Regions from separate parts of the Pseudoalteromonas sp. Angola-7 genome, predicted to be linked through region 1. Evidence: predicted binding sites of a transcription regulator. Region 1 holds the regulator's gene; each other region holds the start of a gene.
What was found. The regulator LexA, encoded in region 1, represses DNA repair genes until DNA is damaged. The targets are predictions, from matches to a motif close to TACTGTATNNNNATACAGTA.
Positions count from the first base shown of each region.

Region 2: a site for LexA is predicted at 5,759-5,778, ahead of dinB (DNA polymerase IV). Genes of this name have one in related genera too.
Region 3: a site for LexA is predicted at 4,086-4,105, ahead of PSH50_RS04005 (YebG family protein). Genes of this name have one in related genera too.

Region 1 covers NZ_JAQREL010000017.1:29,501-39,982, forward strand. The annotation lists gene PSH50_RS18125 (hypothetical protein) at 1-194, opposite strand, end outside; gene PSH50_RS18130 (S41 family peptidase) at 194-1,813, opposite strand; gene PSH50_RS18135 (endonuclease) at 1,922-2,581, opposite strand; gene PSH50_RS18140 (VOC family protein) at 2,708-3,058, shown strand; gene PSH50_RS18145 (hypothetical protein) at 3,033-3,749, opposite strand; gene PSH50_RS18150 (Rho termination factor N-terminal domain-containing protein) at 3,893-4,147, opposite strand; gene PSH50_RS18155 (hypothetical protein) at 4,376-4,756, shown strand; gene PSH50_RS18160 (PaaI family thioesterase) at 4,767-5,207, opposite strand; gene lexA (transcriptional repressor LexA) at 5,385-6,002, shown strand; gene coxB (cytochrome c oxidase subunit II) at 6,475-7,611, shown strand; gene ctaD (cytochrome c oxidase subunit I) at 7,611-9,203, shown strand; gene PSH50_RS18180 (cytochrome c oxidase assembly protein) at 9,203-9,733, shown strand; gene PSH50_RS18185 (cytochrome c oxidase subunit 3) at 9,769-10,482, shown strand, end outside.
Region 2 covers NZ_JAQREL010000019.1:36,880-47,361, forward strand. The annotation lists gene PSH50_RS19185 (S9 family peptidase) at 1-919, shown strand, start outside; gene PSH50_RS19190 (methyl-accepting chemotaxis protein) at 1,063-2,700, shown strand; gene PSH50_RS19195 (leucyl aminopeptidase family protein) at 2,920-4,455, opposite strand; gene dinB (DNA polymerase IV) at 4,695-5,747, opposite strand; gene PSH50_RS19205 (thioesterase family protein) at 6,223-6,645, shown strand; gene PSH50_RS19210 (aldo/keto reductase) at 6,712-7,764, shown strand; gene PSH50_RS19215 (ABC transporter substrate-binding protein) at 7,918-8,796, shown strand; gene PSH50_RS19220 (fumarylacetoacetate hydrolase family protein) at 8,753-9,367, opposite strand; gene PSH50_RS19225 (response regulator) at 9,383-10,482, opposite strand, start outside.
Region 3 covers NZ_JAQREL010000002.1:301,035-311,516, reverse strand. The annotation lists gene PSH50_RS04030 (LysE family translocator) at 1-85, opposite strand, end outside; gene PSH50_RS04025 (multidrug effflux MFS transporter) at 82-1,275, opposite strand; gene PSH50_RS04020 (hotdog fold domain-containing protein) at 1,459-1,932, shown strand; gene PSH50_RS04015 (polymer-forming cytoskeletal protein) at 1,940-2,431, opposite strand; gene PSH50_RS04010 (M23 family metallopeptidase) at 2,421-3,584, opposite strand; gene PSH50_RS04005 (YebG family protein) at 3,723-4,037, opposite strand; gene PSH50_RS04000 (ComEA family DNA-binding protein) at 4,383-4,679, shown strand; gene PSH50_RS03995 (DUF6170 family protein) at 4,691-4,993, opposite strand; gene dsbB (disulfide bond formation protein DsbB) at 4,995-5,513, opposite strand; gene fadR (fatty acid metabolism transcriptional regulator FadR) at 6,035-6,748, shown strand; gene PSH50_RS03980 (peroxiredoxin) at 6,984-7,589, shown strand; gene PSH50_RS03975 (TonB-dependent receptor) at 7,677-10,268, opposite strand.

The DNA of each region.
Region 1 (10,482 bases):
TCGCTGCGTTTAGTAAAAACGGTGTCGGCCAGCGTAACTAGTGTGCCGCCCTTTGCTTTTATAATCGCTTGCTGGAGCGTGGCTATAACGCCTGGGTTTACCTCGGTTAGTAGTGCAGGCTTAGCAGTGGCATTACTCATACTGTTACAGCCTCCAATAAATAATAAGGTTAATATTGCCAGTAGTTTAGCCATTACTTATCCTTATTTAACGTAGGCCAGGTTAAATCCATATTGCCACGGTTAACGTTATTAGGTGCGTTTAAAGGTAATAGCTGCTTGCTATCGCCAGCAGCGCTTTGTACTTGCGTTTTAATACTTGCAGAGGCGGTGCTAACAGGGCACGTGCCGTTATTATCAATATGATAAAGCGCAGTAAAGAGTATCCCTTCGTTTGGATCGCCTAGTTGATTATCAAAGTCGTCACTGACTACACAGCCTTTTACATCAGCATCAAACTGTGGTGTAGGCGTTGGCGTAAAGCCTGCTGCATATTCACCAAACCCTTTACTGTTAATACCGCTAAATTGAATGGTGTAATAGGTGGTGCCACAGTTATGTGTTGGGGTAAAACCGTATGGTTTACCGCAGGTTGTGTCGCCAATGAGCACTACCTCGGCGTCAATGCCTTTTAAGCCATTAATAAAGGCTTCTGAGGCTGAACACGTACCCGATGTACTAAGCACATACACCTTAGATAGGTTTAAATCGGGGAGGCTTTCGCCAGTGCTAAAAAAAGTTGAGTAATCAATTTCTTCATCTATAAACGGAAAAGGCGACTCTACCGGTTGTTTATCGTTTTGCTGAGTTTGGTAATAAATACGGTTTTGAATGTTGGCGCTGCCCGCCACCATGTAAGCCAGCTGCGAAGAAAGCGCTAATAAACCGCCTCCGTTATATCTAAAGTCGATAACAAGCTCTTCTACGTTATCGGTTTTAAATTTATTAACTGCAGCAATTAAGCCTTCTTGGGCAATACCTATATGGCTATTAAACTGCATGTACCCTACGCTAGTGCCATTTGCAGTGGTAATGGTTTTTACGTTTTGAACCGGTGTTTGCTCTATGTTGCCGGCAGTTACGTTAAAGGTTTTTTCAGCGCCATCGTTACTGCGCACCACGATGGTGTGCGAGTCGCCATTAGTGGGGCTAAATAAGCCTTCGTTTAAGGTATCTACGCCTGCTTGCGTGCTGGTATTAATGCTTACGCCATCAACTTCAAGTACAGTATCGCCACGTTGAAAACCAATTTGGCTTGCTGGTGAGGCGTCTTCTAGGTAGGCAACACGTAAAATTCTATCAGCTGGGTCGCCAATAAATGCCCAATTTATACCATAGCCTGAGGTTACACCTGATTGCGCTTCTTGAAAGTAGTCCTCAGAAGGCTCTGAAAAATGAAAATTATCTTTTTTAGCACCAGAGTCGGTTAGTTCTTCGGTTTTTAGTTGGGCAAAATAATCGGCCACTGTAGCAAAGTTTTCAGGGTCGTTATCAGCTATTTCATCATACCAAAGGTAGGTTTCGTCGCTCCACGAGCGAAGCCAAAGCTTTTCGTAAAGGGCCGAACCCGCTTGGTCAGGGTAGGGCTCATTATTATTAAACGGATCGTTACCTGTGCGTGGGTTTTCGCAAAAGTTTTTTAACTCATCCGATGGCTCAAACACACCTGCCGTCCATGTTGGGGCTGTGCTTGCAGGAGGTGTGACGACTGGGTCGGGCGTTTCATTCATGCTGCTACCACCGCCACAGCCCACAAGCGTTAGGCTTGAAAGTGCAGCAATAATAGCGAGTGTTGCTTTATTATTTTTAAACATACAAAACTACTTTTTGTAAATAAGTTGTTTGAAATACTACAACACCCGTTCATTTATTCAACGTATTAGCCCCTAAATTATGTAAATGAGTGTATACACTTAGGTGTGCTACAGCTTACTTGCGCTGTTTTTATCTGCAAATGCTTGTTTTTGCCAGGCATTAAATAGCTTTTGCTGTTTAGCTGATATTTTTAAGCCGTATGTTTTTTGCATATAAGCGTAGGTGTCGGCAATGCGCTTACGGGCATAAAAAGGAGGCTCTACAACGCGTTGTTTAAAGTTAACCTTTACTTGGCAGCGGCCATATTGGGTAGCGTTTTCGCTAAGCATACCAAAGCGATAGTTAGAGCGATCTGCGTTAATTTCGCCAATAGCAGGGGCTAAATTGTTTATATCGGCTTCCATTTTTCTAAATTTAGCACTAACCTTGCGACAGTTTTTACGACCACCGTTTTGCCAGCATTGTAACTGGTGACCAAATTCCCACGCCGGCACTATATGCTCCCACTCTATACGCAGTGCACGTACATTAACCTTGCCAGAGGAAGTTAACGTATTACGCGGAATATAACCACAGTTGCTAGGGTCGGGGATTAGCTTTTTACCTTGCTTTTTAATGTCGCAGCCGCAGTAAAGGCTTTTGGCGTTTTCGGGTAGGGTTTTAATTAAGTGCCTTTTAGCCGTTGAAAAACGGGTAAATTCTTCACTCGATGCAGAAAAACAAATACAACAAGCCACAAAGGCCAAAATAAATTTAAGCATATCCATCACATACGTGAACTACAGGAGGCGCTAGTCTAAAGTTTTGCTGCTAAAAGATAAAGCCTGAGCAAATTTTAATCCGCAATGTTTAGTACACTCTATACTGATATAAAAAATAGCGAGGAGATGACTATGCTAGGTGCTTTTTCAATAAGTTTAACGGTTAAAGATATTAGAGCCTCAAAAGCGTTTTACGAAAAGCTGGGCTTTAGCGAGTTTGCAGGTAAGATAGAGCAAAGCTGGCTAGTGATGAAAAACGGTGAGCATTTAATTGGTTTGTTCTCGGGTATGTTTGATAAAAACATGCTGACCTTCAATCCTGGCTGGGATCAAAACGCACAAACCGTTACAGAGTTTAAGGATGTTGATGCGCTTAGCGAATATTTTCAAAGCGCTCATATCCAGGTTGAGCCTGTGGGTGATAAAAGTTTTATTATTACCGACCCAGACGGCAACCCTATTTTGATTGACCAACACGTGTAAGTTTTTTTAGCCTAACGTTTTGTATTAATAAAATAATACCGCATAAACAAAAAAGTACGCTGGTGGCTGCAAAACTGATGAGAAGCGGGTTGTTAAAATCTTCTCGCTCATCGTAATCCATTATGTGTAGCATCCAAAAAAAGTCGAATATGCGCCATAGTGTGCTGCGAACGGTGATAACTTTGCCGTTAATTGCATTTAAATACAGCGTGGTATTAAAGGTGTCGTTAAATTGTACTTGCCACACATTTGTTTTATATCCCACCTCTCGAGTGCCTTGTTTTAAAAGCGTTGTGCTAATTGGCTTAGCGTCGATGAGTAAATGCGCTTGTGCATTAGCGGTAATTTGTATTTTAGTGGGTGGCTGAAAAGGGCGCCCCGTTAAACCATTAAAGCTTTGCTGCTCGTCAGTATTAATAACAGTAATAAGCGGGGTCGTTAAAAAGTGCTCAAACACTATTTGCGTGGGGTTAGGCACTTGCGCAGTAATATTATCGAGTGATGTGGGGTAATCTGCTTGAGTAAATGGGTTTGTAAGTATGCGCTTAGCAAGGTGCTTACCGTGTACGTATTCAAGTGGTATCGCGCTCATTACTAAGCCGCCTAAAAGCCAAGCTAAAATTTGTAAGGCAAGTAAATAGCCTAGCCACTTATGTAGTTTTCGAGCGCGCTTAAATAGTTGTTTTCTCATTTTGTGCTTCTTATTATTTTTTGCGTTAGTGTATTACAGCAGCCCATGCTTTTACTGCGGCATTTTGTCGCAGTTATTCATAAGCTTACTCTAACTTTATAAAAATAATAAAAAGGAGCGTTAAAAAATCAGTGAGGCTGTGTTTAATGCTCACGTAAGGCATTTATTAGCCCTTGTTTGCTCATTTTAGAGCGGCCACTAATGCCGAGCTCTTTAGCTTTATTGTACAGCTGCTTTTTAGTGCGCTGCTCATACTTTGAGGCTTTGCCGCCTTTGACAGCGGTTTTATGAGTATTGCTATTAGCAATGCGCGCGGCTTTTTGTTTGCTCATGCCTTCATCTCGAAGCGCATCGTACTGATCGTCGTTTTTAATTTGCGGGCCATGATCTACCATAATTGTCCTCCTGAAGCGTTTAATTACACAGAGTGTGTATAACTTTTATACATAAACGGTAAAATTAAGCGTAATTAGCCTAACCCGTTTTATAAGGCAAATTAGGTGCCAATGGCGTTTAAACAGGTATTTTCTATGAATAAAGCCATGTTTAGCGCTTAGTTGATTTGGTATAAAAGTAAAACTGCGTTAAAGTTTGCGATGAAACTATAAGAGGGTAAAAAGCAGACAATGTCGGAAATTCAATTTTTAAATGTAGATCTAGAGCTTGAGTCTAAACAAGATATTAGCGCCCTAGTGGCAGACTTAAAGAAAAACGCGATGGTTTTGCATTATGACAAAGACGAATATCGTCAATTGGCGCGTATTGAAGCCTCAGGTGATATAACCACGCCAGACAAAGCAATCAACCACTTATGTGAATTAATAGAGTCGTGTTCACGTAATGCGCTTAAGCAGTGGCTAAGCTGTTCGCGCAGAACGTTTGATATAGGCTTTGAGTCGGGCACGTCACCTAAGTGTTTTAACCAAGCTCTACATGCAGATACACTGCTACGTATATCTGCCATTGGCGCTGGTATGGAAATAACGATTTACCCTATCGAAAAGTAGCCATAGTTAATTATTTGCGCTCGACAACCGCTGCGGTCATTTTTGATACGCAGCAAAGCTCGCCGCGGCTATTGGTTATTTTTATTTCCCATACAGAACTGCGCTTACCAATATGAAATGCACGAGTAACGGCGGTTAAAGTGCCATTTCGAGAGGCCTTTAAGTGGCTGGCGCTAATTTCCTGTCCAACACAATAAAATTTTGTAAAGTCCACTACAAAGTTAGCGGCGTAGCTTGCTACGGTTTCGGCAAGTACCACATTTGCGCCACCATGTACCATACCAATAGGATTATGATGCTCAGGAATAGCAGGCATGGTAGCCACTAGGTAATCATCTCCTATTTCGGTTATTTCTATGCCCATGGTTTTCATCAGCGTGCCTTGGCCGTTTATTCCCTCATCTAACTGTTTGCAAAGCTCTAATGTGATGGGTTGATGCCAAATACTCATAATTACTCCTTTATATTGAAAGCAAATTTATAGCATTTTAAATACTGAACGTCTGTAATTACCTAAAATTTATCCAGGTGCGGTGTATTTAGCTATTTTAAAGCACAATTTAAATTTGCGATTTTTATTTAACTGTATATACTCACAGTTAAATGTACTGTATGGAAAACCAGTTGTATGCGACCATTAACTAAACGCCAAGCTCAAATACTCGAACTAATAAAAGTTTTTATTAAAGACACTGGTATGCCTCCTACACGTGCCGAAATTGCGCAAACACTTGGTTTTAAAAGTGCCAATGCCGCAGAAGAGCACTTAAAAGCGCTTGCCAAAAAAGGTGTTATTAAAATGAAACCAGGCGCAAGCCGTGGTATTCAATTGGTTGAAGAAGAGGAGCCTGAGCAACTAGGTCTACCATTAATAGGTAGAGTTGCAGCGGGTTCGCCTATTTTGGCGCAAGAACATGTTGAGAGTCACTGTAAAATAGACCCACTTATGTTTAAACCAGCCGCCGACTTTTTACTGCGTGTTAACGGCATGAGTATGAAAGATATAGGTATTATGGATGGCGACTTACTTGCGGTACATCGTACTCAAACAGCAGAAAACGGCCAAGTTGTGGTTGCACGAGTAGATGAAGACGTAACCGTAAAACGCCTAGAAAAAGCAGGCCGAAAAGTATTATTGCACGCCGAAAACGAAGAGTTTACGCCTATAGAGGTAGACCTTGAAAACGAATCGTTTAATATTGAAGGGTTAGCTGTTGGCGTAATAAGAAATGCCGACTGGATGTAATTTTTAACGATTTTTAATTAATATTTATAAATGCGCACTTTTTAGTGTGCATTTTTGTTTTAAAAACAAACCTTCCGCCATCTCAAAACGCCCTAAAATTATTTAGGCTGTAAACTTTTTTTCACTCATACTTTTATCTTCCTAAGCGTGTTACATCCCTTAATTTTGCTCGTATCTTGGCTGTTAAATAACAATTTAATACGCCGTCATTTAGTCAATTTTAAAATATCACTTGATTGTTTTTTATACTAAAACTTGCTTGTTGTACGTTTTTTAGCTAATCATTAATGTGCTGGACTAACAATAACTCACAGCTTTTTAGTTATGAGAACACACAATATACACAAACCTTTTGTTGTCCTAGCGATACCAATCAAAAATAAGATTGGTTAAAAAATAAAAATAACGAATTGGCGTTTAAGCCGTATGCCTCTTCGCTTTGCATTCGCAATAGCATCAAAGGAGCCGTCACATGGGTAAACTAACCTCTACCTTGTGGCTTGTGTTGATTATGTTCCCGCAGCAAGTGCTGGCTAATAGCCAATACAATATGCGCAAGGGCGTAACCGATATAAGTAATAATGTATATCAGCTACACATGACCATATTTTTAATATGTTGTGTGATTGGGGTGATAGTGTTCGCAATAATGTTTTGGGCACTGATTCATCACCGTAAATCTAAAGGGGCAGTTCCTGCCCAATTTCATGAAAGTACCAAAGTAGAAATTCTTTGGACTGCCATTCCGTTTGTTATTTTAATTGCCATGGCAATCCCTGCCACTAAAACCCTCATTGCGATGGAAGATGCCAGTAAGGCTGACTTAACCATTAAAATTACAGGGTCACAGTGGAAGTGGCATTATGAATATATGGGCGAAGACGTAGAGTTTTACTCTATTTTATCTACCCCTCAAGACGAAATAGCCAACCTTGCTAATAAAAACCCTAATTATTTACTTGAGGTTGATAAACCTTTAGTACTGCCAATTAATCAAAAGGTGCGTTTTTTAATGACCTCTGATGATGTTATTCACTCTTGGTGGGTCCCCGATTTTGCCGTTAAAAAAGATGCCAATCCGGGGTTTATCAACGAAACGTGGACCAACATTAACGAAGAAGGTATTTACCGAGGGCAGTGTGCAGAGCTGTGCGGTAAAGATCATGGTTTTATGCCCGTGGTGGTTGAAGCTAAATCGCAAGAGGACTTTAACGCATGGCTTGCAGATGCTAAGCAAGCTAAGCAAAAAGCCGCACTTGCTGATGCCGCATTGCTTGAGACAACAATTCCTAAAGAAGAGCTAATGACACTAGGTGAGCAAGTGTATATGGCAAGTTGCGCTGCGTGTCATCAACCTACTGGTATGGGGTTACCGGGCGTATTTCCTGCGCTAAAAGGCAGCCCCATTGTTTTGGGTGATATAAAAGATCACATTGATGTAGTGATTCATGGCCGCCCAGGAACTGCAATGCAGGCATTTGCAAAGCAGCTCTCAATTAAACAACTTGCAGCGGTAATTACCTATAAACGTAATGCGTGGGGTAATGAAACGGGTGATGTCATCCAACCTAGTGAAATTCAGGCAGCACTTGATGCGGAGGCGAACTAATGAGTAGCATAGTAGAACAACCTAACGCCAATGACGCTCACCACGGCCATCACCCAGCCAAAGGTTTTAAGCGTTGGTTATACACAACAAACCATAAAGATATTGGCAGCATGTACTTAATTTTTTCGCTGACTATGTTTTTAATTGGCGGTGCAATGGCCATGGTTATTCGGGCTGAGTTATTTCAGCCAGGATTACAATTGGTAGACCCACACTTTTTTAACCAAATGACCACAGTACACGGTTTAATTATGGTGTTTGGTGCTGTAATGCCAGCCTTTACGGGACTTGCTAACTGGATGGTACCGCTCATGATTGGCGCGCCAGATATGGCACTGCCCAGAATGAACAACTGGAGCTTTTGGATTTTACCCTTCGCTTTTTTAATTTTATTGGCCTCGTTATTAATGCCTGGAGGCGGCCCCGCATTTGGCTGGACATTCTATGCGCCGCTTTCAACAACGTATAGTAACGATAACACTGCAATGTTTGTGTTTGCAGTGCACATTATGGGGATTAGCTCAATTATGGGCGCAATAAACGTAATTGTGACCATTGTTAATTTACGTGCCCCAGGCATGACATGGATGAAACTACCATTATTTGTTTGGACATGGCTAATAACCGCATTTTTATTAATTGCTGTTATGCCCGTACTGGCCGGAGCGGTCACTATGGTGCTCACCGATAAATACTTTGGAACCAGCTTTTTTGATGCGGCAGGTGGCGGCGATCCGGTGATGTTTCAGCACATATTTTGGTTTTTTGGCCATCCCGAAGTGTACATCATGATTTTACCCGCCTTTGGTATTATTTCGACCATAGTGCCTACATTCTCACGTAAAAAACTATTTGGTTATGCCTCAATGGTTTACGCAACCTCCTCTATTGCATTACTGAGCTTTATAGTGTGGGCGCATCATATGTTTACGACCGGTATGCCCGTTGCTGGCGAGCTATTTTTTATGTACGCGACCATGCTGATATCGGTGCCTACAGGGGTAAAAGTATTTAACTGGGTAGCCACTATGTGGCGAGGGTCAATAAGTTTTGAAGTGCCCATGCTATTTAGTATTGCCTTTATTGTGCTGTTTACTTTAGGGGGCTTTTCGGGGCTGATGTTGGCTATAACCCCTGCTGATTTTCAGTATCACGATACTTACTTTGTGGTGGCACACTTTCATTACGTGTTAGTTACGGGGGCAATATTTTCGATTATGGCGGGGGCTTATTATTGGCTGCCTAAGTGGACGGGCAATATGTACAACATTGCCTTGGCTAAGTGGCATTTTTGGTTATCGCTGGTAAGCGTAAATGTATTGTTTTTTCCTATGCATTTTGTAGGGCTGGCAGGCATGCCGCGCCGTATTCCCGATTACGCCCTGCAGTTTGCTGATTTTAACGCAATCATAAGCATAGGTGGGTTTGCCTTTGGTTTATCGCAGTTACTCTTTGTGGCGGTGGTAATTAAATGTGCCAGAGGGGGCGATAAAGTCCCTGCAAAAGTATGGGATGGTGCTGAAGGTTTAGAGTGGGAAGTGGACTCTCCTGCGCCGTATCATACTTTTTCTACGCCGCCGGAAATTAAATAATGACACATGCACCGCTATTAAAGCGCCTAATTCTTATTTGTATAGGTATGTTTGCTTTTGCATTTGCCTTAGTGCCCTTATATGACGTGTTTTGCGACATAACTGGGCTTAATGGCAAGCCATCACTTGAGCAAGCTAAACAAAGTACACAGGTTGCACAAAACCGAGAAATAGGTGTGAGCTTTACAACCCATGCGCAAAGTGGTGCGCCGTTTATTGTTAAATCTAAAGAATACAGTGTTGATGTGAAACCAGGTGCCATGCGTGAGGTGATGTTTAGCGCAAAAAACACCAGTGATATTGATAAAGTAATGCAAGCGGTGCCTTCTGTATCGCCCGGAAAGGCAGCCAAGTACTTACATAAAATAGCGTGCTTTTGCTTTGATCAACAACCGCTAAAAGCGGGTGAAGAGCTTGAGTTTAAGCTGCTTTTTTATGTTGATACTGCACTGCCGAGCGATGTAGAAGAGCTAACTTTATCTTACACCGTATTTGATATTAGTGAGCAGCTAGTAGCAAGTAATAACTAGCCTGCATGTCTAGTGTAAAACTAGGAGCAAGTAACATGAATCAAGATTATGAAAACTACTACGTACCCGAGCAAAGTCCTTGGCCCATAGTGGGCGCGGTGGCGTTATTTTTTATTGCAGTGGGTGCGGCTTTAACAGTCATGAACTTAGAAAGTGAAGGGGGCAGCGGTGTGTACCTGCTATATGCAGGCATTGCAGTGCTGCTGTATATGATTTTTAGCTGGTTTAAAAATGTAATTAGCGAGTCTGACCAAGGCTTATATTCAGCGCAAATGGACCGCTCATTTCGACAAGGAATGAGCTGGTTTATATTCTCTGAAGTTATGTTTTTTATGGCCTTTTTTGGCGCATTATTTTACGCCCGCATACTGTCGGTGCCTTGGCTTGGCGGCGCTGGGAATAATGCGATGACCAACGAGGTGCTTTGGCCGACCTTTGAGGCCGTATGGCCACTACTAACCACACCAGCAGGTGAAACCACGCAAGCTATGGGGTGGCAAGGCTTACCCCTTATTAATACGCTTATTTTATTAGCGTCTTCGGTTACTTTGCATTTTGCTCACGTAGCCATTGAAAACAATAAACGTAAACCGCTAAAAGTGATGCTGGGGGCAACCATTTTATTGGGTGTGTGCTTTTTAGCACTGCAGGTGGAAGAATATATTTATGCCTACAACGACTTAAACTTAACACTAGATGCAGGCATTTACGGGAATACATTCTTTTTGCTGACAGGTTTTCATGGCATG
Region 2 (10,482 bases), on a different contig from region 1:
AGACAGCAAAACGTTTATTGATAATAGCTCATCGGTAAACAAGCCTAACTCGGCGGCACTACGTAAAGTAAATGGCGAATTTATCACATGGCTTGAACAAAATAAGCTTGATGATAGCCACCCATTAACACCTTATTTAAGTGATTTAGCAACTCCAGAGTACGGCACAATTAAAGCAGAAGATGGTCAAGTAATGCATTACCGCTTGTTTAAACCAAGTAATATTGCAGACGGTAAAAAGCACCCAGTAATTGTTAATGTATACGGCGGCCCGCATGCTCAACGCGTAACAAATAGCTGGCGCAGCAAAAACTTGTACTTTCAATACATGGCGCAACAAGGCTATGTTATTTTTCAGCTCGATAACCGAGGCTCATACAACCGTGGTAAAAAGTTTGAAGACGCTATTTACAAACACTTAGGTGTTGTAGAAGTAGCAGATCAAATTAAAGGCGTTGAGTTTTTACGCACGCTTGATTACGTAGACCCACAACGCATTGGTATTTATGGCCACAGTTATGGCGGATACATGGCCCTAATGACCATGTTTAAAGCGGGCGATTACTTTCAAGCCGGTGTATCAGGTGCTCCAGTTACTGACTGGGCACTTTACGACACCCATTACACTGAGCGCTACCTTGGCCATCCAAAAACCAATGCCAAAGGCTACGAAGACAGCGCCGTATTCCCATACGCTGATGGCTTAAAAGGCCCGTTAATGATTTACCATGGCATGGCCGATGACAACGTGTTATTTACCCACGCCACTAAATTATTTAAACAACTACAAGATAACGAAAAACAGTTTGAAATGATGACCTACCCAGGCTCAAAACACAGCTTACGCGGTAAACAGGTGCAAACACATTTACACCAAACCATCACAAACTTCTTTAATCGACATTTTGATGTTAAATAATCATATGACGACTAAATAGACTAAAGGCTGATTGAAAAATCAGCCTTTTTTTTGTCTTAATAAGTTAGTAAGCCTAGATTAAACGCTTTTTTTAGCTACGCTTATTCTATGCGCTAAGGCGTACACTAATTGAGGACAAATAAATGCTTAACCTACGTAGTTTCAGTATTTTCCAGCGTTTTTTACTGTTAATAGCCATTGTTGTATTTGGCCTAATAGTACTTAGTATATCTAGCCTAACTCATCAATATAGCTCACTCAAAAACGAGCAATATCTAAAAACCCAAAATGTAGTAGAAACGGCATACAGTATTATTGAGCATTACCACCAGCTTGAACAAAACAATACACTCACACAAGCGCAGGCTCAATCACAAGCACTGGCCGCTATAAAAGCGCTGCGCTATGACAAAACAAATTACTTTTGGGTAAACAACTACCAGCCCCAAATGGTAATGCATCCAATAAAGCCTGCGCTTAACGGTAAAGACTTAAGTAATAATAAAGACCCCGATGGCAAAGCACTTTTTGTAGAAATGGTGAACATTGTAAAACAACAAAAAGAAGGCTTTATTCCTTATAAATGGCCAAAACCAGGAAAAGATCAGCCGGTAGATAAGGTCGCATTTGTAAAAGGCTTTAGCCCGTGGCAATGGATTATTGGCTCAGGCGTATACCTAGATTCAATAGATGAAGCATTTAGCGAGCAGCGTAATCTCATCATAATTAGCGCCTTAGTTATGATTATTGCTGTCATTTTATTAAGTTACTTTATTGGTAAAAGTATACTCACGCCTACTCGTCTTGCCGCAGACATGATGAAAAACATATCGCAAGGTGAAGGTGACTTAACACGTACGCTAAACGAATCGGGCAATGATGAAATATCAGAGCTGTCACGCTCTTTTAATTTATTTGTTTTAAAAATGCGCGAGTCGTTAGTACATGTATCGCACAGTGCAGATGATGTAAGCAGACACGCTCACACGGTGGATGAGTCAAGTAGAACAAGCCATTCCTTCATTGAGCTACAAAACGACAGCTCCACACAAGTAGCCGCCGCCATGGAGCAAATGACGCACCAAATTCATGATGTGAGTCGCAATGCCGACGCCGCTGAACAAGCAGCCAATGATGCAGCGCACAATGCCTCAACCGGTAAAAACGTGGTAGCGAATACCATTACCGCCATAGAAACACTTTCAAGTAATATAGAAACAGTGAGCCAAGTAACTGAAGATTTAGCAAACGAAAGTAACAATATAGGCTCTGTGCTTGATGTGATCAGAAGTATATCGGAGCAAACAAACTTACTTGCTCTCAACGCTGCTATAGAGGCGGCTCGTGCAGGAGAGCACGGCAGAGGGTTTGCAGTTGTTGCCGATGAAGTGCGCACATTAGCCAGCAGAACTGGGCAAAGCACAGATGAAATTCAAGCCATGATCACTAAATTACAAGAAGGCGCTAAAGCGGCAGTAGAGGCGGTAAAATCAAGCCAAGCACTGTCGGTGACGACGGTAGAGCAGGTTTCATCTGCAGATACATCGCTCAATGAAATAGAAAGGCTGGTATCAATAATTACCGACATGAACAGCCAAATAGCCCGTGCCACCGAGCAGCAAACACAAGCTGCTGACGAGGTTAATTTACGTATTAACGAGCTATCTCAATCAACCGAGCAATCACTAAATAATACAAAGCAACTTACCGATGCCAGCGATAACCTTAAACAAAGTAGCCAAGGGCTTTCGAGCGTGGTTAATCGCTTTAAATTAAAATAATTAAAAAACAAAAGCCCTGAATTAACAGGGCTTTTTATTACATAAGCGTTTTTAGCTTATACCATTTCGCATAATTAAGAGATCTATTTTTAGGATGGAAAAACGTGTTGATGGCTAGGCAAAAAATTTGCTATTTAGTTGTTCTAAATGAGAATTTTTTAACACAGATAGCGACACGTTTAGCCCCGAAAAATGATTAAGTATTATTGTGGATTGGTATTACATACAGTAGCGTGCAAATAAGCTGGTTACTGATGCTGCGGTTGGCTTGCCGTGCTGCCAATCACCGCCTTCGACACCACTACCAGCAATATCCATATGTACATAAGGAAGCGGCTGCTCAGAGTCGTTACCGTGTTTATCAAGCCCACCAACAACGGCTAAAAACGCCATAGGGAATTGATGCCCACGGGCTGTAACAGCAGAGGCCGCATTATTGCTTGATAAAACATCATCAGCAAGAGTACGCGGTTTGATAAAGTCGTAATCTTCACGGCGAGAGCGAGAAACCTCAGCTGCATCTGCCCATAAATCACCACAATCCGCTATTTGACGAGAGGTATTAGCGCTACGCGCTGGTCCGTTTTCAACATACGCTCCGTAAGGGCCCATAGCACGTGCCGCATGGCCTGTAAGGGTTGCTACGGTGAACAATGTTGGGTTAACTTCGCCTTTGGCGACATCTTTCATTTCGCTAAGTAGGTCACCCATAGCTAAACGCCCTTCTGCATCGGTGTTACCAATGCGTACACGTACGCCTTCACGGCTAGTGATAATTTCATCTGGTACAAAACAATCTGAGCCAATTGAATTACGGACCACAGCTAAGTAAGAAATAACTTTAACGCCTTTAGGTTGGTAATCTGCCACGGCTTTCATAAAGCCCGCAACGGATGCAGCCCCACCTTTATCGCGGCTCATTCCCGCCATGTAACCGCCTACTTTTAAATCGGCGCCGCCGGTATCGTATACTAAGCCTTTACCAACAAACATTAGCGTGCGCGTTACTTCACCTTCTGGCACGTATTCTAGCTTAACAACACGTGGATGATGGCGCTCAACCGCATAAGATGCGCGCGCAACAGTGCTAAGCATAGGGTAGTTTTTATCTATCGTGTTAATATCGTCAATCACATCAACCGCTACTTTAGAGCCTTTAAAAAGCTCAACACAGTAATCAGCAAAACGTGGTGGCGCCATACGTTCAGGCTCAGTACCACATAAATCACGTGCCGCATATTGCCCTGCTGCAATTGCATTTACAGCTTTAACCGTTTGCTCATTTGCATCTATTAAACCTATTTGCGTAATAGGCTCAATGCTTTCGCCGTGGTATTCGCGCGCTTCAAGAGGCTGCCATAATGCTTGGCACGCGCCTAAATACGCCACTTCTAATGCATGCTGGTAACGCGCATCTGTATGTAATTTAGGTAAGTAAATAGCAGGGTTTACACTGCCCGCGGCTTTTGCTTCGTTAATCGCTAGTTTAACGGCATCAAAGTAGCGTCTTACATCATCGTAATCGCGGTTAAGCGGCCCCGTAGGCGCTAAAACAACGCGTACATTATCAACCACTAAAAACGTAACTTGTTTACCAATACGAGAATCTACTTTAGCGTGTGATTCGATAGCATCACTTAATGAGTTATTGGCTAATTGAGAAAAGTCATCACTAATTATAATAAGTGCATCGTGAGAAAATGAGTCAAAGCTTGCACTAAGTGATTGTGCAGCTATCGCTTGAGGATATGCCATAAGTAAAACTCCTGTTAGAAAACATAAGGGGCTATTATCGTTGATATAAAAACACAAAACCAGCCAACTGCGATCAGCTCATTTTAATCTGGCAACTTGGTTTTACAGCAAACTAAAGTGACTCCATGTTTTAAGAAGAAATTAACAACCACTATATAGTTTTTAGTAAAGGCAGCCCCTGCTTATACCACGTTTAAATTACTGTGCTAAAGCACTCTAAATTGCAAAAAAGCGTGTAGTTAATCAAGAATACTCAGTTGCAGATTTAAATTAGGTTCATTTTTAACACCCACTCCAATACCTAATAAACGCACTGGTTGCTGCATCCCGCGTTGATACGCCTTAGAGAGTAATTCAGTAAAAATAGCAGTATTTAATTGATGATGAGCTTGATCAGCTGAGGTAACAACAAAGTTTGCAAACTTCACTTTTACACTTAGCTTATTAATACGATTTTGCAGCTGTTGCTTATTAAGGCGCGCTGTTAGCTCTTCGAGTAATTTAGGTAACTGATCTAAGCATTCTTGTAAGCTATTTTTATTGTATTCATAGGTGTGTTCAACACTAAGGGATTTACGCACTCGCTCAGTGGTTACTTTACCAATATATTCGCCAGCACATTTTTGATAAAGCGATACACCAAAATTCCCCACATGCTGCTGCATCCAATTAACGCCTTTCTCGCGAACGTCTTTACCTGTGTATAACCCCTTTAAATTAAGCTTTTCGAGGGTTACTTTGCCCACACCAGGGATTTTACCCAGCGGTAAATTATTTAAAAATGCATCAACTTCATCCGGTAAAACCACAAATTGGCCATTGGGTTTATTTTCGTCACTGGCTATTTTGGCAATAAACTTAATGGGGGCAACTCCGGCAGAGGCAGTAAGGCCGGTATCGTTATAAATATCTGCTCTAATTTGCTGAGCAATAAGCGTTGCGCTGCCTTTGCATGCGGTGCTGTTGGTTACATCTAGGTAAGCTTCATCAAGCGACAGCGGCTCTATTTGGTCGGTATAGCGTTTAAATACAGCACGTATTTGGTTAGAAATTTCTTTATAAACCGCCATGCGCCCAGGCACAATAACTAAATCGGGGCATAATTGCTTAGCGTGGTAGTTAGACATAGCCGAGCGAACACCATATTCGCGCGCTATATAATTTGCTGTAGAGAGCACGCCACGACGGCTATTGCCACCAATCGCTAAAGGCACACTGGCAAGTTTGGGGTTATCGCGCATTTCAACCGCTGCATAAAAGCAGTCCATGTCGATATGAATAAACTTTTTCATCACCACATAACAACTGTTTATTTATACAGCCATTATTAAGGATTCACTTTCATTAAGCAAGTCTATTAAAGCCTGTTTAACTTGCTAAAGTTAAAGCGCGACTAGGTGTAGCGCGTTAAACCGTGCAAGCTTTAAACCGCTTTTTTAAAACGGCTGCTTAAAGCGCTTTGATTTTTTAAAGCAATGTAGCCAAAAAACAAACTCCAATAAAAACCCCGCAGCTAAAAGCATTATGCCGCCGGAGGCATTACCCATTGCATAGCAAGCAAAAGACGCTATAAAAACTAAACTGGCTAAAGCCCAATTAATTATATTTTGCATGTGTGTTCTCGTGTGTGTGTTGTCTGTGTTATTTAACTGTAGTCCTAAAAATAAATAGGTACAATCATCTTATAAAAAAACATGGCATTTATTGTCTTGAGCTACAAACACCATATTGATAACCTCATTCATTTAAAACTAAGAGTACACATACATGCAAAGGTTCAAAGATCAGCACCCTATTCATACCGATATCACCGTAGCATGGGCCGATATGGACGCCCTACAACATGTTAACAACGTGGTGTACTTGCGTTATTTTGAAATTGCGCGTATCGATTTTCTAAATAAAATAAATCAGTTTGATACGATAAAACCAGGTGGAATAGGCCCGGTGATTAGTGAAAACAATATTCGCTATAAACGTCCAGTGACCTTCCCTGATACCTTAACCGTAGGTATTACTATTTCAGATATAAAAAGCGACCGTTTTATGATGAATTACTCTGTGTTTAGCCATGCTCAGCAAGCTATTACTACCACAGGCTATTCTCAAGTTGTTATGTTTGACTTTAAAACAGGACAAAAAGCGGCGATTTCAGAGCTATTACTATCGGCACTACACCAATTCGCTTAAGTAGGTTTATTGCGAATTGGTATTAATTATCCACTCTCAAGATCTTACATAATTTAAGGATTTTAAATGCAATACAGTCCGTTAGGCAGCAGCGGTGTTGATGTTTCTAGAGTATGCTTAGGCAGCATGACTTGGGGTAAACAAAATACCCAACAAGACGCCGATGAGCAAATAGCTTATGCCTTGGCACAAGGCGTTAATTTTATAGATACTGCCGAAATGTATGCCGTTCCTCCTTCACCAGAGACCTACGGTAAAACAGAGCAAATTATAGGTAACTGGCTAAGTCGCAATACGCAAAAGCGCAGTGATATTGTATTGGCGAGTAAAATTGCAGGCAATGGCTTGTCGTGGGTACGAGATGGCGGCGATATAACACGCAGCGCTGTCATTGAGGCCGTAGATAACTCGCTTAAACGCCTACAAACCGACTACATAGATTTATACCAATTGCATTGGCCTAATCGCTCTACCCCACACTTTGGCAGGCAGTGGCCAGGTAAACTCACTTTTAGTGACGTAGATACTGAGCAACAACAAGCGGGTATGCTTGATATTTTAGAGGGCCTTGATGAGTGTGTTAAAGCCGGAAAAATAAAATATTGTGGCCTTTCAGATGACACCCCATGGGGCATTAGCCAATTTTTAAATTTAGCAAAAGCGCATAACTTACCGCGTATGGTGTCTATTCAGAACGAGTTTAGCCTAGCGCACGCTAAAGATTGGCCCTACTTAATTGAGCAGTGTATCCATGAAGATATTGCTTATTTACCTTGGTCGCCGCTTGCTGCTGGCTTGCTAACGGGTAAATACCTAAACGGCGCGCGCCCAGCGGGCTCGCGTTGGACATTTATGCAGCGCAATGGCATTTTTAGAGATACCCCTAACGCGCAAAAAGCCACGCAGCGTTATGTAGAGCTTGCACATGCAAGCGGTATAACCCCAGCCCAATTGGCACTTGCTTGGTGTAATCAAGTCGATGGCGTTACCTCGTCAATTATTGGTGCGACCAGCATGGCCCAATTAAAAGAAGACATTGACGCTTTTAGCATAACTTTAAGCGACAACACTCTAACTGAAATTGGCACTATTTTTAAAGATTACCCGCAGCCATATTAAACCAAAATAATAGGCAGTTTTTTTACTGCCTATTTCCCTCTTATATTTGAACATATACAAAGTAAAACTATACTAAAGTTACCTTAAAATGATTGTTTTTAGTGAGTTATGCTTAGAAATGTAATTTTATTCTTTGGTGTACTAGGTGCTTTAATGCGTTACGGGTACGCTGACAATACTCATCCAATTAAAGAAATTGTATGGTTACAAAGTTACACGCCCCCGTTTCATATGGATAAAGATTCGCATGCGCCGCAAGGTGGTATTTGCGACAACCTCACCGAGCAACTAATTAACAGCATTGATGATGTAAAACATACACGACTAATCGTGCCGCAAGAGCGAATTAATAAGCACTTAAATGAAGGCGATAATGTATGTTTTCCGTGTGTTATTCATAAAAAAACAGCCAATGGGGTGTTACAGTTTTCTACCCCCACCACGGTTTACCCGCCTTTTTCGGTTTTAACCACTCAAAAACTTGCTCCAGAAATACACGCTAAGCATGGCAGCCCTATTAAACTTATACATTTATTGTCAGACGAGCAATATGTATATGGTCAAGCCGCGGCGCGCAAGTTTACTTCAAAAATTAATAAAATAATCGAAAACACCACGGTGTATCATAAAGCATCGCTAAGCTGGAGCAGCGAAAATGAAAGCCAAGCTGTTATTGCTCGCTTAAGTCGCGGCTTTTTAGATTACACAATAGACTACCCGTTTATGGGGGATTATTTTGTCAATCACAGTAAATTTAAAAATATAGTCAGTTTGCCAATTGAAGAAGACCCCAGAGAGTTTGTTTTAGGGGCTATAGGGTGTGCTGTAAGGGCACCGAATGATTTTGCTACCAAGGCGCTTAATAAAATAAATAAAGCGCTACATAAGCAGGTATTGCAATCGCCTGCTTATATAAATAGTCAGCGCTTTTGGTTAGAGCAAAGTTTTCCGCAGTTTACTAAGCATTACCAACAGCAAATACTTAATCCTATTGCGCCTGCCAGCTCTGCGATAACAAGCAGGTCGAATTAGCATACAAGCTTACTGTAAATACGCTGTTTGCAGGCACTTCCCCTACGCCTGCAGGCGTTCCTGTCATTATTACATCGCCATTTTCTAAGTGCATAAACTCATTAATTTCACTTAAAATATCTTTAGGCTTATGTATCATAAATTGCGTATCGCCTTGCTGAATAACGTTATCGTTAATTTTAAGCTCAAACGTAAACGCCTGCTCAGCATCCGCTATAGCTACAAAGGGCGTTAATAATACCGAGCCGTTAAACGCCTTGGCGCGCTCCCACGGTAACCCTTTATTTTTAAGCTTACTTTGCACAGTACGTTTAGTTAAATCTAACCCTAAACCTACACCTGCCAACTCATTATTTTTAATAACAAAACACAGCTCGGTTTCATAATGCAGCGTGTCGTTATTATGCGTAGTAAATAAGGTATCCGTTATGGCACTATTTGGTTTATTAAACAATACCATTTGATCTGGTAGCTCATTATTAAGCTCGGCAATATGCGCGGTGTAATTACGCCCAACACACACTATTTTCGAGGGCGCTAATATCTCACTTTCTAGTTTTATCGACTGCATAAAATAACTTCTAAATTACGAGCTGATCAAGGTTTCTAATAAGCTCAGGTTAATCGGTTTCAAAAGTACATGATTAATATTTAAATCTTTGATCTGCTTAGGATCGGGCTCTGCACCACTAACAATCACTAAGCTTAAGTCAGGGTAACGTTCGTTAATTTGTTTACCTAAATCTACACCACGCCCGTCAGGTAAGTGCATATCGAGCAATACCTTATTAAATTGTTGGTCATGATTGAGGGTTTGTAAACACTGTGCACACGTTGAGGTAATAACGGTTTCTACCCCTAAACTTTCTAGCAACAACTGCGTAATTTGCGCTGCATCTTGGTCGTCCTCAACCAATAAAAAGCGCTGTTTTTTCTCTATTACAGCTTTGTCGCTGTGAATGTTTTTAGCTTGAGGCGCATGCTCTGGCGATACTAAGTAATCTTGTAAGCATTGATACAAAGAAGAGCTATCAACGGGCTTTGGTATTACATCGTTAAAGCCAAGGGCTGCAAGTTCTTCATGTATACCTTTCATAGTGGCGGCAGTAAGCGCAATAATTGGGCCTGTGTAGCCCATTTTTCTAAGCTCTATTGTCGCTTCTTTACCGCCCATTACAGGCATATGTATATCAATAAAAATAATGTCGTAAGGTGAGCGATACGCCTCGGCAATTCTTACTTTTTCAAGCGCTTGCTGGCCATGTTCGGCGTAGTCCACGCGTGCGCCACAGGTACTGATCATATGACCTACTAGCATGCGTAAATCGCGCAAATCATCAACCACTAATACGCGGCCTGTCACTTTACAGGGGGCTGATTTTGTCTGTAGTTGCGAGCCACTACTAAAATTTAATACTTGGCGTTCTACTTCACTAATATCGCCTGGGTACACCGAAATAGTAAAAGTAGAGCCTTCGCCCATTCTAGAGGTTAAGTCGATACTGCCGTGCATACGCGCTAATAGCTCGGCACAAATCGCAAGGCCTAAGCCTGCTCCGCCAACAGAGCGCGATTCTACATCGGCTATTTGCTCAAAGGGTTTAAAAATTAATGCTTGTTTTTCAGGGGCAATCCCCATGCCTGAATCTTTAATACTAAAAAATAGCATTTCTTGGCCTTCAACCC
Region 3 (10,482 bases), on a different contig from region 1:
TTAAAAATGCGTTTGATGGCCCAGGGGCCACCGCCATTAAAAAGCTCGCCAGTAAAAATGATGCTAAAAAATCAGGGTTGATCATGTATTAACCGGGTGCAATGTATGGGCTTTTTTACTCATTAAAATTAACCAAAGTGGCGCCAGTAACAATAAATGAAAAGCAATTAACCAAGGTGTGCTAAGGCCTAAGTATTGCGTTAAAAACACAAGCACACTAGCGCCACTCATTTGCATAGCACCAATTAAGGCAGAGGCTGTACCGGCTTGTTTAGGAAAGCGCGATAACGCCATACCAGCCGCAGAGCCTAAGCTCAGGGCAAAACCAAGTGCTGCAATTAAAATAGGTAGCATAAGCGCAATGGCCGATTCTATATGGCTAAGTGCAATCATTAATATGCCAGAGGCTACCAATACTGTAACCCCAACGCGCAGGGCTTTTTGGCTATTACGTTTAATATAAATGGGCGTAATAAAGCTGGCTACAATACTTAATACGGCATTGAGCGTAAACCAAAAAGTAAAGTCGGCTACGGTGCCCCCTAAGTGCGTAATGATCCACCCAGGTGCCAAGGTGACATACACAAGAATCGCCGACATGGCGACCATACACAGTAAGCTATTAAATAAAAATATCGGTGTCTTTAATATTGGCACAAACCGGCGTAAGTCCAATATATGTCCTTGGTAGTGACTATCAGCAGGGCGGGTTTCTCTAAATAAGGTGAGCGTAATAACTAGGCCCGCTAACGCAAACAAAGTTAAAAACATAAAGTTCATGCGCCAGCCAAATTGCACGGTAAGCCAAGCACCTAAAATAGGCGCAAGCGCAGGAATAAAACACACAATTCCATTTAAATAGGTAATCATTTGCCCGCTGCGTTCGCTGCCGTATTTATCACGTACAATGGCAAAAGCAACCACAAACGTAGCACATGCACCTAACCCTTGCAGAGCGCGTGCAAACATTAATACAGCAAAAGAGGGTGCCATGTAGGCAAGTAAGGCAGAGCCTGCATATAAGCTAACACCTACAACCGCTACCGGCTTTCGGCCAAACTTATCAGCAAGCGGCCCTGCAATTAATTGCCCTAAACCCACAGTAAGCATAAAAATAGCCACCGTTTGCTGAACCTGTTGTTCGGTTACGTTAAATTGCGTGGCAATAGTTGGAAAAGCGGGAAGATAAATATCAATTGCCATAGGGCAAAATATTACGAGTAACGCTAAGATGAGTAATAAAATTAAGTTAGGTTTAGCGGGCTGTGTTTGCATTAGGTCTCCTTTTGCTGGCTATTTTAGGTGCCCGCTTATAAAAAAGAAAGGGCTTATGAGTGAGCCTCGCTTTATTGTGATAAATATTTCATGACATTAGGATTAACAGCACAGTGAATTGCGCTTTTTTTAACTGGTCTGATGTGTTAATTTGAATTTATAAACACAAAATGGGAAATAACAATGAGTAATAAATCAGCCCTTTTAAAAACCTGGCTTAAATTTAAACGCTTACCTTTTGGCAATTGGTTGTTTAGCAAAGCGGTATGCATAAAAGCCCCGTATTTTGGCTCAATGAAACCTTACGTGCTCGATTTAAGAGAAGGACACTGTAGCGCTGTCGTAAAAAACCGCCGTAGTGTGCATAACCATATTGGGACTATTCATGCTATTGCACAATGTAACTTAGCTGAGCTGTGTGCAGGTGTAATGGTAGATGCCACCGTGCCTTATAAAACGCATCGCTGGATCCCAAAAGGAATGACGGTACACTATTTAGCAAAGGTTGATACCGATGTAACTGCTATTGCAGAAATCGACTTGCCTCGCCAATGGGTAGATAAAGAAGATTTAGTAGTGCCAGTTAAGCTTTACAATACCCGCAATGAACTGGTGTTCACTGCAGATATTACGATGTACATAACCGAGAAAAAGTAATGAGCGCTTAATTAGATTTGGCTTTATCAGCGGCTTGCTTATTAACAAACGACAAGTCGCTATCAGCATCATCAAGCAAAGTTTTTACTTCTTTAGCCGGCTTTAAATCTTCGCTAATAAGTTCCGGTTCTTCTTTTTCAAAGCGCTGTTTTAAGCTGCCTTCAATAATGGCTCCAGCATCAATACTTAGTGTATCGTGAAAAACATCGCCATGTACGTGAGCGCTGCTTTGAATATTCACTTCACTTGCGTTTAGTGAGCCAATAATTTTGCCTTTTACAATGACACTTTTAGCTTCAACCACACCTTCAACAATGCCGGTAGAGCCAATTACCAAGTGCTCTGCCTTTATATCGCCATCAATTCGGCCATCTAGCTGAACTTCGCCTTGGCTGGTAAGTGTGCCAGTTAAGCGCACATCTTCAGAAATAATAGAAGGGGTATGATTTACTCTTTTTAACGTAGTTTGACTACTTGGTTGCTTTTTTTTACCGAACACGAGAAAGCGCCTTTGTTATTTTTAGAGGATTGACATGTTTGCCATCGAGTAACACTTCATAGTGTAAGTGGGTGCTGGTACTTCTGCCAGTACTGCCCATTAATCCAATTACCTCATTTTTAGCAATTGTTTGGCCTTTTTTCACTTTAATTTTATTTAAGTGGCCAAAACGGGTGACCAAGCCATTTTTGTGCTCTAGCTCGATAAAGTTACCATAGCCGCCATTTTTACCAGCGCGCAATACACGTGCATCAGCAGGGGCAAAAATTTCGGTTTTATGCCAGCCGGCTAAATCAACACCTTTGTGAAAAGCGCGGCGGTTGTTCATCGGATCTTTACGTAACCCAAAGTTGCTCGAAATATAGTATTTAGCCGCAGGCAAGGGCAGTGAGTTAGGCAGCTCTGTTAAAAAGTTTTCAAGGTTGTTAAGTAATAATAGCTTATCAACAATGGCTAAAAACTGCCCTGGTATTTTAGTTTCGTCAAATACATCTAACGGTCCACCTTGCGCACTGGTTTGTGCGCCCAGTGCTAAATGTTGTTCAAGGGCTGATTCTAAGCCTGCGCCTTTTAACATCGCTAAAATTGCATCATGGCGTTTATTAATTTGCGCATCAATAAGCGCAAAATTATGCTCGTAGTATTTATTTAAGCGCTCATAACGTGCGGCAAAAGTGATTGGCGTTAGAAGGCTGGCATGTTTGTTTTTCGGCTCTTCATCTACAAGTGGTTCATGAAACTCGCCTTTGTCTTGATTAACAGGCGATTCAAGTTGTTCTTCTAGTTTTATTGTCTCTTTACTAATAGATGCGGGGAGGGATTCAATCATACCTTGCAAAAGTGCCTGCTTTTGCTCTAGTACTGCAAGTTGTTCTAATTGCTTAGCGTGCAGTGCTTTTTGTTCTTGGACCTGCTTTTGCCACACTTGTTGTTTGTCAATTTGGCTTTGTTCTATGTCGGTAATTTTATTTGTTTGGCTATAAACACGAAAACTAGAAATACCGACCCAAGTAATAGTGCCTAAAATAAGCAGTACTGTAAAAAGCTGAAACCAAGGCGCCAAAACAACATGCTTAACTTCGCCATTTTGACGAATAAGCAACTGACGGGCTGGGAAAAATTTTTGGTAAAAAGACTTAATAAATACTGACATGGCACATAAACACTCGCTATTAACCGGATTAATGTATCAATTTCAGTCTAAAAAGCCAGAAAAAATTTGTAACTGTTCAAAAATTAATAAAAAAGGGCTGCTATTTAGTAGCAGCCCTTTATTTAAAATAGTCGCAAATTAGCTAGCTTGTTGCTCGTCGTTATCTTTTATTGATGCTACGTTGTCGGCTTTTTTAGCTTTAGCTGTACCTTTTGTTGTGGGCTCTTTTGCGCCTTTTAACACCGCCATAAAGTCATCTTTACTCTTTGCAATTTCAAGCGCAAGCGATTCAACCTGTTGCTCGCTCAGTGGCACATCTACTTTTTCCAGCATTACTTCAAGCGATTCTGCTATATCGAGCATTTTGTCATAGGCATCCGCTTCTTTTTTAGTAGTAAACGTCATTCGCTCAACTCCGTTTCGTTCTACAACATATTTAACAACAACAGCCATGATCTCTCCTGCTTGATTGCGTGGTAATGTGGTTACTGACCCGTAGGTCACTGTTTTTATATACAGTAAATGTTTGTGTGTAAAATTGCAAGTATTCGGTGCATTTTTAGCTTGTCATCAATTTGACAAAAAAGCGTAACTTTACTTTAGTTAAGCAATCACTTGTTGTACCAGCTGCATTTTAGGTTTTCGGATTTAGGTGATTATGCACTGGAAATAATATAAGTGATGCGCGTTGCTCCTTATTTAACATTATTTCCTCAAATAAAAATTAAGCACATGTTTAAAGCCAAATTAGCAGTTTAACTATAACGCTTTGGTATAAACAAAAATAAGGAATAACAAATGAAAAATCTATTAACGCTACTTATTATTAGCTTTTTAAGCTTTAGCGCGTTTACCCACGCTAACCCTGTTGAAGATAAGCCTATGGTTGAAATGCCGCAAGCGCCGGTTATTAATATTAATAGTGCCGATTCAGAAATGCTGGCCAAGTTGCCTGGTATTGGTAAGAAAAAAGCGCAGGCTATTGTTGATTACAGGGTTGAAAATGGTGAATTTTCCCAGCTGAGCGACTTAACTAACGTAAAAGGAATAGGTAAAAAGCTTGTAGCTAAACTAGAAGGAAAAGTGTCTTTATAATAGGCAGGGCGCTAAGCGCCCTGTGAATACTGCTCAAGTGCTTTGGCTAAATATTTTTTAGCGAAGTTTATTTCAATCGGGGTTGTTAAAAGCGGGTAACACAGGCCACCTAAAATTAAAAAGGGAATGAGTTCCCATCCTTTAAAAACAGTAAATAATAAAAACAATGGGCTGAGCAATATCAGCTTTACTATTCTTAATAACACTCTATCGGTAGCAGGTAGCATACTTAGCGCAATAGCAACAACGGCTTGTCGCTGCCTCACTTTAAGGTGCTTTAGTTCAGGCAGCTGACTGGTAAAAAACGTAAACATATTAAATAGTCTTTTTAGTAAGTAAGCGAGTGGTAACAATTACAAAAAGCGTAATAGTAAATAACGCAAATAGTATTTCCATCCATGCTGGCATACTTAATCCCGCAAATTGCCAATCGATATTACCGCAATCCCCTGTGGCTTGAAAAAAGCTTGGGATCCATTCATGCAATGGCATAAATGAAGGAAAGTTTGGCTCAAACTCACAGCTAAATGCAAAGGGATCGGTGGTTGTTTGCATTTCAATGTGCTCACGTGCAATAAAGTAACCCCACACACTTGATACACCCCACACTAAATAAGCGATAGCGCGTACTAATTTACTTTGTGGTTTAGTTGCGCCAATAATGCCTGCCCCTAATAAGCCTAATACCGCAGTTCGCTGGTAAATACACATAATGCATGGAGCAAGGCCCATCTGGTATTGAAAAAACAGTGCGGTGACTTCTAAGAAAAATACAATGCCTGTAAATAGTAGCCATGGAGTACGTTGAGTAGGGAGTTGTGCTAGCCAGTTCATAAAAAATCCGCATTGAAATAAGACGTTGAATTATGTACTAGGATAAAGTAACGAGCAACAAAAAGGGTAAAAAAGCTACCGAAGTGGCTTTTTTTAAGATGAAATTAATAAGCGGTTATGGCCAATCCTATTTAGGGAAAGGTTAAGCTTAATTTGCTAAGTGAACATGTAATATAAGATTGGTTCGCTAAAAAGGCTTGTTTAAACGTTGTAGTTAACAGGCTCTGCTGTATGCGACTTTTGAATGTGCTTGTTGCCGCACACGGGAATTATTGTAGTAATGCAATGGTGAAGCAAAAACAGCAATGGTATTAATGTACCTACTATGAATAGGGTTAATTTATTTAGCAAATTAGACCTAATTTAAGCATGTTGAATTTTATTATTTACTATTGCGAAATTTTCAGCGGTTGGTTGGCACTTATATCAACGAGTTTACTTGTTAGTTATATTTCATCTGGTACAATCTGTCAGTTATTCGTATAAAACGATGAGTTGTGATTAATTCGAGTGGGAATTGAATGAGAATTTTTAAAGCTAAAAGCCCAGCAGGATTTGCTGAAGAGTATATAGTTGAATCTATCTGGAACGGCGATTTCCCTCCAGGTTCAATTCTACCTGCAGAGCGTGAGCTTTCTGAGTTAATTGGTGTAACCAGAACAACCTTACGTGAAGTACTGCAACGTTTAGCACGCGATGGCTGGCTAACTATTCAGCACGGCAAGCCAACCAGAGTGAATAACTTTTGGGAAACATCGGGTTTAAACATACTCGAAACGCTGGCGCGCTTAGATGAAGACAAAATGCCAGAGCTTACCGATCAGTTATTATCTGCACGTACTAATATTAGTGCTATTTATACCCGTGCAGCGATAAAGCTTAACCCTGAGCGTGTTATTGAAATTTTATCAAAAAGCGATGAACTTGAAGACACTGCGCAAGCTTTTGCAGATTACGATTACAAAGTACACCACGAATTAGCTGTCGCTGGTAATAACCGCATATACGTACTTATACTTAACGGTTTTAGAGGGTTTTACTTTAAAATTGGTTGTCATTATTTCTCAGACGCAGGCACTCGCCAGTTAGCACGTCAATTTTATAAAGATCTAACAGTATTGGCTGAAAACCGTGAGCATGATGGCGCGATTTCAATGATGCGTAAGTTTGGCCATCAAACCGGTGAAATCTGGCAAAATATTAAAGGCGATATGCCTTCCGATATCATGGATTAACCCATTTTTAAAACCTGCAAATGCAGGTTTTTTTATAGGCGTAATAAAGTTTTAATATCTGTTCGGTATTTTCGATTGTGCACATCGCTAAATACGATTGTTCTTTTTTCCTTATTAAATTTAAAATGCCACGTAATTATGTGTTGGTGCTATTGTTTTTTTATTTTTAGCGCCCATATAAGTATCAGCATTGCGTATGCAATCGACAACAAACTCAAAATATTTGGAGAATAAAATGGGTGTATTAGTAGGCCGCCAGGCACCAGACTTTACCGCTGCAGCTGTACTAGGTAATGGTGAAATTGTAGATAGCTATAACCTTCATGAAACAATTAAAGGTAAAAAAGCAGTAATCTTCTTTTACCCACTAGATTTCACGTTTGTATGTCCTTCAGAACTTATCGCATTTGATAAGCGTTACGAAGAATTCCAAAAGCGTGGCGTAGAAGTAATTGGTGTTTCTATCGATTCACAATTCTCACACAACGCATGGCGTAACACTGCTGTAGCAGACGGCGGTATTGGTAAAGTTCAATACGCACTAGTTGCAGATGTTAAGCACGAAATTTGTAAAGCATACGACGTTGAGCACCCTGAAGCGGGCGTTGCATTTCGTGGCTCTTTCCTAATCGATGAAGAAGGTAACGTACGTCACCAAGTAGTGAACGACTTACCACTTGGTCGTAACATCGACGAAATGATCCGCATGGTTGACGCGCTAGCATTTCACAGCGAAAACGGCGAAGTATGTCCTGCAGGTTGGGAAGAAGGTAAAAAAGGTATGGACGCAAGCCCTGAAGGTGTTGCTAAGTTCCTATCTGAAAACGAAGGCGAGCTATAATTTAGCCCCTACGCTTTAATAAAAAAACCGCCATATGGCGGTTTTTTTGTTTTTAGCATAGCCCATTTAATAATGGGCTATATTAAATTAAAACGAGAAGGTTACTTTAGTGTAGAAGTAACGACCACGAGGGTTGTGTACACCCGATGCATACCCGTAAAGGTCGGCATCGCCATCACCAATGGCAAATGGTGGCTCTTCGTCAAATACGTTATTTACACCAAGCGACACTTTAGTTGCATCACTTACACGGTAAGATGTTTGTAAATCTACCAGTGCTTGCGAGTCAACCATACGCGATGTATTGCTATCAAAGTCTAAGTTACCGTCAAAGTCTATATCTGGGGTATCTTCAAACTCGCCTACGTAGCTAATATTTACGTTGGTATTAAATTGGCCAATTTCCCAGTTAGTAGAGAAAATCCAGCGGTGCTCTGGGTAATTGTATTCACCCGTGTAGTCGCGGCCGTCTTTTTCAAACTTGTTTTGGTACGCCCATTCTAAGTTAAATTTAAGTAAGCCTAAATCATCCAGCGAATGGTTGTAATTTGCTGATAAATCAACTCCTGACACTTCTTGCGAAGAGACGTTTTCAAAGGTGCTGTATATTTTTTGAATGGTACCTAAGCTATTACCACCACTAGGTGCTAAGCGTACACACACCGTGCTATCTTGGTTATTACACTCAGAGTTGTAAATTGGGCCAAATTCTTGTTCATCAATTTTATTATCTTGGGTAATACTCCACACATCTACGCTTAAACCAAACTCAGCAGAAGGTGCCCAAATAAAGCCAACATTCCATGATTCTGACTCTTCTGCTTCTAAGTCAGGGTTACCCGCAAATTCAATGTTGTAATCTAGCGCGTCACAATCAAGGCCAGTTGCTTCACAGCGATAAGTATCTACAAAAAACTGACTTTCTTGTGATGGACCTAAACCTACTTGTGCAAGCGATGGCGCTCTAAACCCTTGTGCCCACGAACCACGAATGGTTATTTCGTCGGTAGGTGCCCAGCGTAAAGCGACTTTAGGGTTTGTTGTATTACCAAAGTCGCTGTAATCATCGTAACGGCCAGCGAGTTGTAGCTCTAGGTTTTCAGCAAGTGGGATTGAAAATTCCACATAGGCTGCGTATTGGTCGCGCTCTGCTGCAGCAGACACAGACTCAGTACCAAAAATTAAACCGCGCTGAAATTGGTCATCCGGTGTATCGGTTACATCTTCTTCACGGTATTCAATACCCGCGGCCATCATAACCACATCATCACCAAAGCTGAATGCTTCACCAGAGATGTTAGCGTCGAATGAGGTCATATGAGACTCACCGCGACGTACTAAGCTTGTGGTAATTCTGTCAATAACTTCTGGGCTGTTATAGGTGCCACCAAATGGGTTGTAGTTACCGGCATCAATCTCTTGTTGTAAAAAGTCGGTGCGAACCCAACCTTGCGAGCGATCGCCTGTTTGAAGTGATTTACTACGGCCTTTTTGAACCGCAGCTTCCCAGCTCCATTCGTTAATTTCGCCTCTTAGGCCAGCTACAAAGCGAAGCGTGTCTGATTCAATATCCCATTGGCGAGCGCCCGCATCAACCGTACGGTAACGGCCAATTTGAATATCTTCACCAAACGGGTTGTTAGGGTGGCTAGCAGGTACTGTTAAACCTGCATCTTCATCTAGTGGAGTAGGGGCACCGGCTGCAACTGAGGTATTATGCTGCACTGCCATTTCTAAAAAGCCGGTAATACCATTATCAAAATTGTATTCAAATTGAGAAATAGCACCTACGCGCTCAGACTCAGGGGCGATGTAGCCAAATGGGCCGTAATCAAATAAACAACTACCGCTTGATGTGGCGTTTTCAGCAGGGCAATCTGGGTCAATTGTTTTTACACCATCAACATAAAAGTAGCCTGGAAAGCCACGAGAAGAGCGAAAGTCTTCGCCGCCATAAGGCGATTGATTAGCGGTGCCTAAGCTGCCCATTTCATCCGACGAAAGCGAGGTGTTTTTAAAGTAATCAATAATAATTGAGGCGCTGCTTTTTTCGCTAGTTGTACCCCATACTAAACTTGCTGTTGTTTCTTCGTAATTAGGGCCATCGGTACCACCGTAGCCTAAGTTTAGTTCAACGCCATCTATGTCTTTTTTCAAAATAACGTTGACTACGCCCGCTACTGCATCAGAGCCATAAATTGCTGATGCGCCATCTTTTAAAATATCAATGCGTTCAATCGCCGATACCGGAATACTATTAATATCGACAAATGAGTTTGTAATACCTTCGGCAAAGGCACTAATTGCAACACGGCGGCCGTTGATTAGCACCAATGTAGCATCAGCACCTAAACCACGTAGGCTGACCGCGGCAGATCCATTTGCAGTTGAATCTTGGTTGTTGCCGCGTGTTGAGAAAGTACCGCTGCCTGCCACAGGCATTCTTTCGAGGAGTTGTTGAAGGTTATCGTAACCCATGTTTTCGATATCTGCTCTGCCAATAGATTGTACTGGCGAAGGCCCTTCGATATCGGTGCGTTTTATGCGCGAACCTGTTACTTCAATGCGTTCTACTTTTTTTGCTTCTTCAGCAGCATAAGCTGTTGTTGTAAACCCTGCTGAAAGTGCGATTGTAGCACCTGCAATTATGCTAGGTGTAAATGCAATTGATTGCTTCATCCTTAAGTCCTTGTTGATATGTTATAAATTTAGTTGCTTAACAAGCGCTGACATTAATATCATGTAACTTAAGTGTTATCAATCTACACCCTTTGCGATTTTAGTATGAGTTTTTGTAGAGTATTGAGGGAAAAATATTCAATAATAGAAACAACGAAAAAGGATAGACAAGGCTAAATTACTCGCTTTGTACCATAAAATTTGCGCACTAAAA